Regions from separate parts of the Stenotrophomonas tuberculopleuritidis genome, predicted to be linked through region 1. Evidence: riboswitches for the same ligand, from Rfam matches in the RefSeq annotation. Region 1 holds a riboswitch; the other holds the start of a gene.
What was found. A riboswitch is a leader RNA that binds a small molecule or an ion and turns the genes downstream of it on or off. The one in region 1 is predicted to bind glycine.
Positions count from the first base shown of each region.

Region 2: another riboswitch for glycine. It lies ahead of Q5Z10_RS19085 (trimeric intracellular cation channel family protein); the one in region 1 lies ahead of gcvP (aminomethyl-transferring glycine dehydrogenase).

Region 1 is NZ_CP130831.1:3,477,839-3,482,928, reverse strand. Features, by position in the region: gene gcvP (aminomethyl-transferring glycine dehydrogenase) at 1-2,346, opposite strand, end outside; glycine riboswitch at 2,409-2,511, opposite strand; gene Q5Z10_RS16085 (multidrug effflux MFS transporter) at 2,810-4,036, shown strand; gene Q5Z10_RS16080 (siderophore-interacting protein) at 4,177-5,073, shown strand.
Region 2 is NZ_CP130831.1:4,172,731-4,177,820, forward strand. Features, by position in the region: gene Q5Z10_RS19060 (NYN domain-containing protein) at 1-52, opposite strand, end outside; gene Q5Z10_RS19065 (NAD(P)/FAD-dependent oxidoreductase) at 173-1,453, shown strand; gene Q5Z10_RS19070 (hypothetical protein) at 1,557-2,009, opposite strand; gene Q5Z10_RS19075 (nuclear transport factor 2 family protein) at 2,014-2,445, opposite strand; gene Q5Z10_RS19080 (GIY-YIG nuclease family protein) at 2,516-2,791, opposite strand; glycine riboswitch at 2,832-2,921, shown strand; glycine riboswitch at 2,935-3,040, shown strand; gene Q5Z10_RS19085 (trimeric intracellular cation channel family protein) at 3,123-3,740, shown strand; gene Q5Z10_RS19090 (MdtA/MuxA family multidrug efflux RND transporter periplasmic adaptor subunit) at 4,029-5,090, shown strand, end outside.

The sequences.
Region 1 (5,090 bases):
GGCGATGTAGTTGGCGTTGAGCTGGGCCACCTGGGTCGCCTTGCGCAGGCCTTCAGTGCCCATCATCGCGATGTACATCCAGCTGATCGGCAGGATCGAGGCGCTGCCGAAGCTGGCCGCGCTGACCATGCCGACCGGGCCGTGGTCGCCCAGCTTGCCGGGCAGGAACGGTGCCAGGTGTTCCTTCACCGCGCACGGGCCAACGCCCGGGCCGCCGCCGCCGTGCGGGATGCAGAAGGTCTTGTGCAGGTTCAGGTGCGAAACGTCCGAACCCCACTTGCCCGGCTTGGCCACGCCGACCAGGGCGTTCATGTTGGCGCCGTCGGTGTACACCTGGCCGCCGTGCTGGTGGATGATCTCGCAGATCTCGACCACCTCTTCCTCGAACACGCCGTGCGTGGACGGGTAGGTCATCATGATCGCGGCCAGGCGGTCGCTGTACTTCTCGGCGTTGAGGCGGATGTCCTCGACGTCGACATTGCCGTTGGCGTCGGTCTTGGTCACCACCACCTTCATGCCGCACATCTGCGCAGACGCCGGGTTGGTGCCGTGCGCCGAATCCGGGATCAGGCAGATATCGCGATGGCCCTCGCCGCGCGAGCGGTGGTAGGCACGGATCGCCAGCAGGCCGGCGTACTCGCCCTGCGCGCCGGAGTTCGGCTGCAGGCTGACTGCGTCGTAGCCGGTGCACTCGACCAGCATCGCTTCCAGCGACTCGATCAGTTCCTTGTAGCCCAGCGCCTGGTCGGCCGGCACCAGCGGGTGGATCTGCGAGAACTCCGGCCAGGTCACCGGGATCATCTCGGCGGTGGCGTTGAGCTTCATGGTGCACGAGCCCAGCGGGATCATCGTGCGGTCCATCGCCAGGTCCTTGTCGGCCAGCGAACGCAGGTAGCGCAGCAGTTCGTGCTCGCTGTGGTGGGTGTTGAACACCGGGTGGGTCAGGAATTCAGACTGGCGCAGCAGGCCGGCCGGCAGGGCGTCGGCGGTGCTGGCATCCAGCGCGTCGATGTCGGCCTGTGCACCGAACACGGCGGCCAGTGCGACCACGTCGGCGCGGGTGGCGGTCTCGTCCAGGCTGATGCCGACCGAGTCGCTGTCGATCGCGCGCAGGTTGTAGCCGGCGGCGCGCGCCTTGGCGTGGATCTCATCGGCATGCACGCCGGTGACATGCAGGGTGTCGAAGAAGTTGCCACCCACCTGCACGCCGGCGCTGCGCAGCGCCGCGGCCAGGATCGAGGCCAGGCGATGGGTGCGGCGCGCGATGCGGGTCAGGCCTTCCGGACCGTGGTAGACCGCGTACATCGAAGCCATCACCGCCAGCAGCACCTGCGCGGTGCAGATGTTGGAGGTGGCCTTCTCGCGGCGGATGTGCTGTTCGCGGGTCTGCAGGGTCAGGCGGTAGGCCGGATTGCCCTGTGCATCGATCGACACGCCGATCAGGCGGCCCGGCATCGAGCGCTTGTAGGCATCACGGCAGGCCATGAACGCGGCGTGCGGGCCACCGAAGCCGAACGGCACGCCGAAACGCTGGCTGTTGCCGACCACGATGTCCGCCCCCCATTCGCCCGGCGCGGCCAGCAGGGTCAGCGCCAGCAGATCGGTGGCCACGGCCACCAGCCCGCCGCGCGCGTGCACGGCATCGACCAGCGCCTTGTAGTCGCCGACCTGGCCGAAGGTGTCCGGGTACTGCAGCAGCAGGCCGAAGGCTTCCGCTTCCAGCGCTTCGGCCGGGGTGCCCACGCGCAGCACGATGCCCATCGGCTCGGCACGCGTGCGCAGCAGTTCCAGCGTCTGCGGGTGCACGGCGTCGTGCACGAAGAAGGTGTCCGACTTCGACTTGGCCGAGCGCTTGGCCAGGGTCATCGCTTCGGCGGCGGCAGTGGCTTCGTCCAGCAGCGAGGCGTTGGCGATCTCCATGCCGGTCAGGTCGGCACACAGGGTCTGGAAGTTGATCAGCGCTTCCATGCTGCCCTGCGAGATTTCCGCCTGGTACGGGGTGTAGGCGGTGTACCAGGCCGGGTTCTCCAGGATGTTGCGCAGGATCACGTTCGGCGTGTGGGTCCCGTAGTAGCCCTGGCCGATGAAGCTGCGCAGCACGGTGTTCTTGTCGGCGATCGCGCGGATCTTCGCCAGCGCCTGCACTTCGGTGATCGATTCGGGCAGTGCCAGCGGCGCCGGCGACTTGATCTTGGCCGGCACGATGGCATCGGTCATCGCATCCAGCGAGGCGTGGCCGATGACGCCGAGCATCTGCGCGATCTCGGCATCGTTGGGGCCGATATGGCGCTCGACGAACGCGGAATGATGCTCGAGCTCACGCAGGGAAGGGGTGTTCTGGGACATGGCGAAGGATCCGTCAGGAAAGGGCACACGCACGGGCACAAGCCGCCGGTCGGCGGTCTGCGGGGCGCCCCTCTGTCCTTTTGCCTGAGAGTTTGGAAGCGCGGCGGACCGCTGCTTCGTGCCCCTTCGGCGCCGGATCGATCCGGTCTCTCCAGAGTTGTGTTACGGGTGGTATCGGGCCTGAGCGATTACGGGCGTTGCGCCTTCGGCAGCGGTGTTCCGCTTCTCCCACCGTGTTGCCCGCCGATTATAGCCCGTTGCAGGCCTGCGGGCCGCGTCCCGGGACCCCGCTGCGCCTGAATGGCCGATGGCCCGGGCATGCGTTTTGTGCAGTTCTGCATGGCGCCGGGCGCAATCCCCGCCTATGATGGTCGGACCCTCGTATTCATCTGGCGCCGTCCCTGCTGCAGGGGATCGGCGCCCGCCGTGCGTGCCACGCATGGCCCTGCCGGACGCCTGCCCGATGACCGCCGCTGTTGCTCCCTCCACCCGCCGCATGGCCCTGCTGCTTGCTGGGCTGGCCATGTTCGGTCCGTTCTCGATCGACACCATCTTCCCCGCCTTCCCGCAGCTGGCCCAGCGCCTGGCCGTGGACGAGGTGGCGGTGCAGCAGACCATCAGCGTGTACCTGCTGTTCTACGGCCTGATGAGCCTGGCGCACGGGCCGCTGTCCGATGCCTGGGGCCGCAAGCGGGTGATCCTGGCCGGGCTGGTGGTGTTCGTCGGCGCGTCGGTCGGCTGCGCCCTGTCCACCGACCTGGGCACGCTGCTGCTGTTCCGCGCGCTGCAGGGGCTGTCGGCCGGCGTCGGCATGATCGTCGGCCGCGCGGTGATCCGCGACCTCTACCACGGCCACGACGCGCAGCGGCTGATGAGCCAGGTGTCGATGCTGTTCGGCATCGCGCCGGCGATCGCACCGATCATCGGTGGCTGGATCCTGCTCAGTGGCGCCGGCTGGCCGCTGATCTTCTGGTTCCTGGTGGTGTTCGCCCTGGTGCTGCTGGCCGCCACTGCGCGCTACCTGCCCGAGACCCACCCGGTCGCGGCGCGGGTGCCGCTGTCTCCGCGCATGCTGCTGCGCGACTACGTGCGCATCGGCTTCAATCCACGCTTCCTGCGCCTGGCGCTGGCCGGCAGCATCGGCTTCGGCGGCATCTTCCTGTACATCGCCTCGGCGCCGATGTTCGTGATGCAGCACCTGCACCTGGGCGAGGGCGGCTTTGCCTGGCTGTTCATCCCCACCATCGGCGGCATGACCACCGGCTCGTTCCTGTCCGGACGCATGGCCGGGCGCACCACCGCGACCCGCCAGGTGGCAACCGGCTTCCTGTTCTGCGCGGTCTCGGCGCTGCTCAACATCGGCTATGTCGCGCTGTCGCCGCAGTTCGTGCTGCCGTGGGCGGTGCTGCCGATCTTCCTGGGCGGGCTGGGCATGGCGCTGATCTTCCCGATCCTGGCCCTGGCGGTGCTGGACATGTACCCGCAGCAGCGCGGCCTGGCCTCGTCGCTGCAGGCGTTCACCCAGCTGATGATCAGCACGGTGGTGGCCGGTGTGGTGTCACCGCTGTTGAACGCCAGCCCGCTGCACCTGGCACTGGGCCAGGCCGGCTTCTTCGCGGCCGGCTTCGTGTTCTGGTACTGGGAGCACCAGCGCGAGCGCGCATCACAGGCAGTGGGCACGGCGCATTGAGCAGCACGCACGGGTAGGGTGCCGATGCGCGCGCGCCGGCGCCGCAACCGCGCGTGGCCGGGCTAGGCTGGGGCCTCCAGCCAGCCGTCCGTGGGTGCACGACCGCCAGCCGTTCCGATGTGGTCGCATGAGGTATCCCCATGGCTGCGCAGCAGACCTACCGCTTGTTCAACGTGGCGCTGAAGGAGCGCCGCGTTCTTTCCCCCTCGCTTGACCGGATGGTGTTCAGTGGCGCCGACGTCGCTCACATGAAGACCGGTGGCCCGGACCAGCGCATCAAGGTGTTCTTCCCCTTGCCGGGCCAGGATGCGCCGGTGGTGCCCAGCGGCGAGGACTGGTACGCCCGCTACCGTGCGCTGGCCGACGATGTGCGCCCACCGATGCGTACCTACACCATCCGCCAGCTGCGCGCCGAGCAGGGCGAGGTCGACGTGGATTTCGTGCTGCACGGCGAAACCGGGCCGGCCTCGCGCTGGGCCATCCACGCGCGGCCGGGCGACCGGGTGGTGCTGCTGGCGCCGGACGCCGACTGTGCCGACAGCAGCGAAGGCTGGGAGTGGAAGCCGCCGGCTGGCGTCGGCCAGGTCCTGCTGGTGGCCGACGAGACCGCGCTGCCTGCCGTGGCCGGCATCCTCGAGGCATTGGCCGCGATGCCGGAACCGCCGCGCACGCTGGCCCTGCTGGAGGTCGCCCAGGCCGGCGACGCGGTCCCGCTGCGGGCTCCGCCCGGTGCCGAGCTGGTCTGGTTGCCGCGCGGGCAGGCCGCGCACGGGCAGCCGCTGCTGCACGCGGTGCAGGCCCGGTTGCCGGCGGCCTGCGCGGTCGCCGGCGACACCGGGCTGGACGAGATCGACGTGGATTCACAGATTCTCTGGGAACCGTCCGCGGCCGGCGCGGCCGGTCCGTTGTACGCCTGGGTGGCCGGTGAGGCCGGCGCGGTGATGGCGATCCGCCGTCATCTGGTCCGGGACTGCGGGCTGGACCGCCGCGCGATCACCTTCATGGGCTACTGGCGGCAGGGCAGGGCACTGGACTGAGCGCGGCGCGGCGGGCG
Region 2 (5,090 bases), 690 kb from region 1:
GCGCATTGTCGGCGTCGATCAGCAGGGCGATGCGCTTTTCCGGTTCGCTCATGGGTTCCTCGCGGGCGATAGGCTGAACCCGAGTATCTCCCATCGGCACCGGCGCTGACGTGACAAGGTGCTGGCGTGCGAAGATGCGAAACGGTTCCCCACGCCCCCCTGGAGTGAGTCGATGAGTCGCGATCGCGTTCCCCACCTGGTCATCGTCGGCGGCGGTTTCGCCGGCCTCTGGGCCACCCGCGCCCTGGCCCGCGAGCGCATACGCATTACCCTGGTCGACCGCCGCAACCATCACCTGTTCCAGCCGCTGCTGTACCAGGTGGCCACCGCCGGCCTGTCGGCGCCGGACATCGCCGCGCCACTGCGGCACATCCTTGGCCACCAGCGCAACGTGGAAGTGCGCCTGGGCGAGGTGGTGGCGATCGACAAGCAGGCCCGGCAGGTACGCATGGCCGATGGCAGTGCACTGGACTACGACACGCTGCTGCTGGCCACCGGCGCCACCCATGCCTATTTCGGCCATGACGAATGGGCCGACGATGCGCCCGGCCTGAAGACGCTGGACGATGCCATCGCCCTGCGCCGCAAGCTGCTGCTGGCCTTCGAGCGTGCCGAGGCCGAACCGGATCCAGCGAAGAAGGCCGCATGGCTGAGCTTCGCCGTGGTCGGCGGCGGCCCCACCGGTGTGGAGCTGGCCGGCACCTTGGCCGAGATCGCACGGCACACCCTGCGCAACGAGTTCCGTCACATCGATCCGGCCAGCGCCAAGGTGCGCCTAGTGGAAGCCGGCCCGCGCGTGCTGTCGACCTTCCCCGAGGTGCTCTCGCTGAAGGCACGCCGGCAGCTGGAGAAGCTGGGTGTGGAAGTGCTGACCGGTACGCCGGTAAGCCACATCGACGGCCAGGGGTTCCAGCTGGGCAACCAGTTCGTGGCGGCGCGTACCGTGGTCTGGGCCGCCGGCGTGGCGGCTTCGCCGCTGGCGCGCACGCTGCAGGTGCCGCTGGATCGCGCCGGCCGCGTGCAGGTGCAACCCGACCTGACCCTGCCCGATCACCCGGAGCTGTTCGTGGCCGGCGATCTGGCCGCATTGAACCAGGCCAACGGCAAGCCGGTGCCCGGTGTGGCGCCTGCGGCCAAGCAGATGGGCAAGTACGTGGCCGAGGTGATCCGCGCGCGCCTGCGCGGCAAGCCTGCCCCCGGCCCTTTCAGGTACGCCGACTACGGCAACCTGGCCACCATCGGCCGCATGGCCGCGATCGTGCACCTGGGCCGGCTGCAGCTGTCGGGCATCCTGGCCTGGTGGTTCTGGCTGGCCGCGCACGTGTTCTTCCTGATCGGCTTCCGCAACCGCATCGTGGTGCTGCTGAACTGGGCGGTGGCGTACTGGAGCTACCAGCGCAGCGCGCGCATCATCTTCGGTGACGACCAGGAAGACCGACGGCCGGGACGCTAGGGCCGAAGACGGACACGGGTTATCTCTCTGGGAGCAGATCCACGCCATGCGTGGATGAATGTCTGTGCAGGCCGCATGGAACTCAGCCACGCATGGCGTGGCTCTACTGCTTCATCGGGCCGTCGGGCACCCGCCGCTTCGACCATGCGCGGCAGAAATCCTCCTTTCTCGCGGTATCGGCAATCTGCGCCGCGCTCCAATGTCGGGTAATCCAGATCGTCAATGCGGTACTGCTGAGATGCCAGCGCAGCATGCCCTGCTGCGGTTGCCGCCACAGGTGGCGTCGAGCAATCCAGAAGGCCTCCCGTTCCACGTCAGGCACCTTCTTCATCACGTCCTTGTCGAAGAACCGCGCGGCGAATCGCCAGGGATTCATCGGCGGGTATCCCGGCCGTGGTTCACTGCTGCACGCAGCCACACCACTGGGCGCACGGTCTGCGGGCTTCGGCCGGCCCTCCACCAGCGCCAGCCCGAGCAGGTACAGCAGGCCCGGCAGCAGCGCGATACCGGCGACCAGTACGACGACGGAGATCCATGCTGTGCCAGCGGCACGCATCGCTCTACGGTGCCTTCGGCTTCGGGTACCACAGCGCATTGACGATGACCCAGCGCTGGTCGAATCGGCCCATGTGGAAATAATCGACGAACCACGGGGTTTCCAGCCGCACCGAGGCCGCGTTGCCGGTCACGTCCAGCACCGTGCAGCGGCGGTCCCATTGCGCCTTGGGGGTTTTCAACGCCCCCTGCTTCGTCAATGCCACCAGCTCTTCCTTCGACATGCGGCGCAGGCCCAGGCGCTCGTCGGGCGTATCGCCCAGCACCGCGCGCTTGGCCAGATCCGGGTGCAGGGAGCGGGCGACGCGCTGCGGGTCGGCCTCCAGCTGGCCATCCACATAGTCATGGCAAGTGGCTTCGATGGCCGCGATCGTGGCCGGGTCGGCGGCGGGGCTTGTTGATGCGGAGAGAGCGAACAGCAGGGCAATCGTGGACATCAGGGTCTCCTGCGCGGGGCACGGGGCGATCATGGCATGGCAGGCGTGCCCATCCACGCCTGGCGTGGGTCTACAGGACGGCCTCGGCCGGGGCCTGCAGCCAGGCCAGCTTGCGTTCGCGCGGCTGCTGCTTGAGCTGCCACTCGGCACGGGAGGCGGCCGCGCGGTCCGGGTACTCACGCACGGCCAGCACCCGCAGCGGCGGCCGGGCCCGTGTGTAGCGCGCGCCCTTGCCGGCCTGATGGGCAGCAAAGCGGGCCTGCACGTCGGTGCTGATGCCGGCGTAATAGCTGCCGTCCCGGCATTCGAGCAGGTACAGGAACCACGGGCGGAGGGACGGGGCCATGCCCGGATTATGCCGTGCTGCACTGCAGCGGATATACTGGCGCCCGAATGCAGGAGAGAGGCGCCGCGCTGGCGCCCGCCGAAGGCGCAGGCTCCCATGATCGCTCAGGCCGGTGGGCTGGAATCCCACCAACCATGCATTCGACTCGCCGAGCTGGAGAGAGGTCACCGGGCATGCCCGGGACGATCCGCCGAAGGGGCACGCGGCCTACGCCGCTGAACTCTCAGGCAAAAGGACAGCGGGAGCGGCACCGGTCATCGTCATCCCGTCAGTGCGCAGGCAGTGGCGGTAGTCGCGCATGGCCGGCCCCACCGCGCCCGGAGCCTGTCCCATGCTGCTGTCCATCATCTACCTGATCGCCATTTCCGCCGAAGCCATGACCGGCGCGCTGTCCGCCGGCCGCCGCCGCATGGACCTGTTCGGCGTGGTCATGATCGCCTGCGTCACCGCCCTCGGCGGCGGTTCGCTGCGCGACATCCTGCTCGGCCACTATCCGCTGGGCTGGGTCAAGCATCCGGAATACCTCGGTTTCACCGTGTGCGCCGCGCTGATCGCCACCTGGGTGGCACGCTGGATGCACCACTTCCGCCGTACCTTCCTGGTGCTGGACGGGCTGGGCCTGATCGCCTTCACCCTGATCGGCTGCTCGATCGCGCGCGAGGCTGGCCACGCGCTGCCGATCGTGCTGATCGCCGGCATGCTGACCGGCGCGTTCGGCGGTGTACTGCGCGACATCCTCTGCAACGAGGTACCGCTGATCTTCCAGAAGGAGCTGTACGCGATCATCTCGTTGCTGACCGGCGCGGTGTATCTGCTGTTGCTGCATTGGGGCGTGGCCGATGCCACGGCGATTCTGTGCTGCCTGGGCGGCGGCTTCGCGCTGCGCCTGCTGGCCATCCACTACCGTTGGGAAATGCCGAAGTTCGTGTACCACGACGAAGTGCATTGAGCCGCTTCGTAGCGTCGAGCCATGCTCGACTGTTCCTGGCAGACGCAGTCGAGCATGGCTCGACTCTACAAAACGGGTCGAGCACGTTCGACGCATTGCAGAACATGACCATGGTCATGCGGCAGTGGCCGGGGTGATTGGCTACCATTGTCGCCCCGTCGCACGCGCGACGGCATCCAGCCACGCCGCGCCCGCGGCCCCGCCAGACACCCCCCCCCCCCCGCCGCCCGTGGCACCGCCGTGCCGACGGGCCCGATGTCCCTGCCCGTGCAGGGCGCAGGATGCCGCATGTCTGTCGCCGAAAATTCCCGCTTCCGTCGCGCCCGCCCGTTGCTGGCGATGGCCGGCCTCGCCCTTGTTGCCGGCCTGGCCGCGTGGCTGTGGCCGCGCGCCGAGGTAGCCAGCAACGAGGAAGGGGGCGGCAGAACGGTGCCGGTGCGCATCGCCCGGGCCAGCGCCGAGCCGCTGGTGCTGCGGCTGAAGGCGGTCGGCACGGTCACCCCGCTGCACAGCGTGGTGGTGCGCAGCCGCGTGGATGGCGAACTGCTACGCCTGCACTTCCAGGAAGGCCAGCAGGTCAAGGCCGGGGACCTGCTCGCGCAGATCGACCCGCGCCCCTACGAAGTGAAGCTGGCACAGGCCCAGGGCACCCAGCAGCAGAACCTGGCCGAGCTGGAGAACGCCGAGCGTCAACTGCAGCGCTATCGCGAACTGCAGAAGCAGAACTATGTATCCGCACAGGAGCTGAGCGACCAGCAGAGCAAGGTGCGCCAGCTGCAGGGCCGCCGTCTCAGCGACCAGGCCTCGGTGGACGAGGCGCGCCTGCAGCTGCAGTACACCCGCATCACCGCGCCGGTCAGCGGCCGCGTCGGCCTGCGCCGCCTCGATGTCGGCAACCTGGTGCACGCCAGCGATACCGAAGGCCTGGTGACCCTGGCGCAGACCGCGCCGATCAGCGTGCTGTTCACCGTGCCCGAACCGGACCTGCCGGCCCTGCTCGATGCCGTGCAGGCGCAGCCGGGGCTGGCGGTGCAAGCCTGGGACCGCAGTGAGGGCCGTGCACTGGCGCAGGGCACGCTGTCCAGCGTCGACAACCGCATCGATACCGCGACCGGCACGCTGAAGCTGCGCGCGCAGTTCGACAACCCGGACCGCGCACTGTTCCCGAACCAGTTCGTCAACGTGCGCCTGCAACTGGGCGAGCAACCGGCACTGCTGATTCCCGATGCCGCCGTGCAGTTCGGCAGCCAGGGCAACTACGTGCACATCGTCGACAAGGACAACAGGGCGCAGCGCCGCACTGTGGTGCTGGGGCCTGCCGATGATGGACGCGTGGCCGTGCGCTCCGGC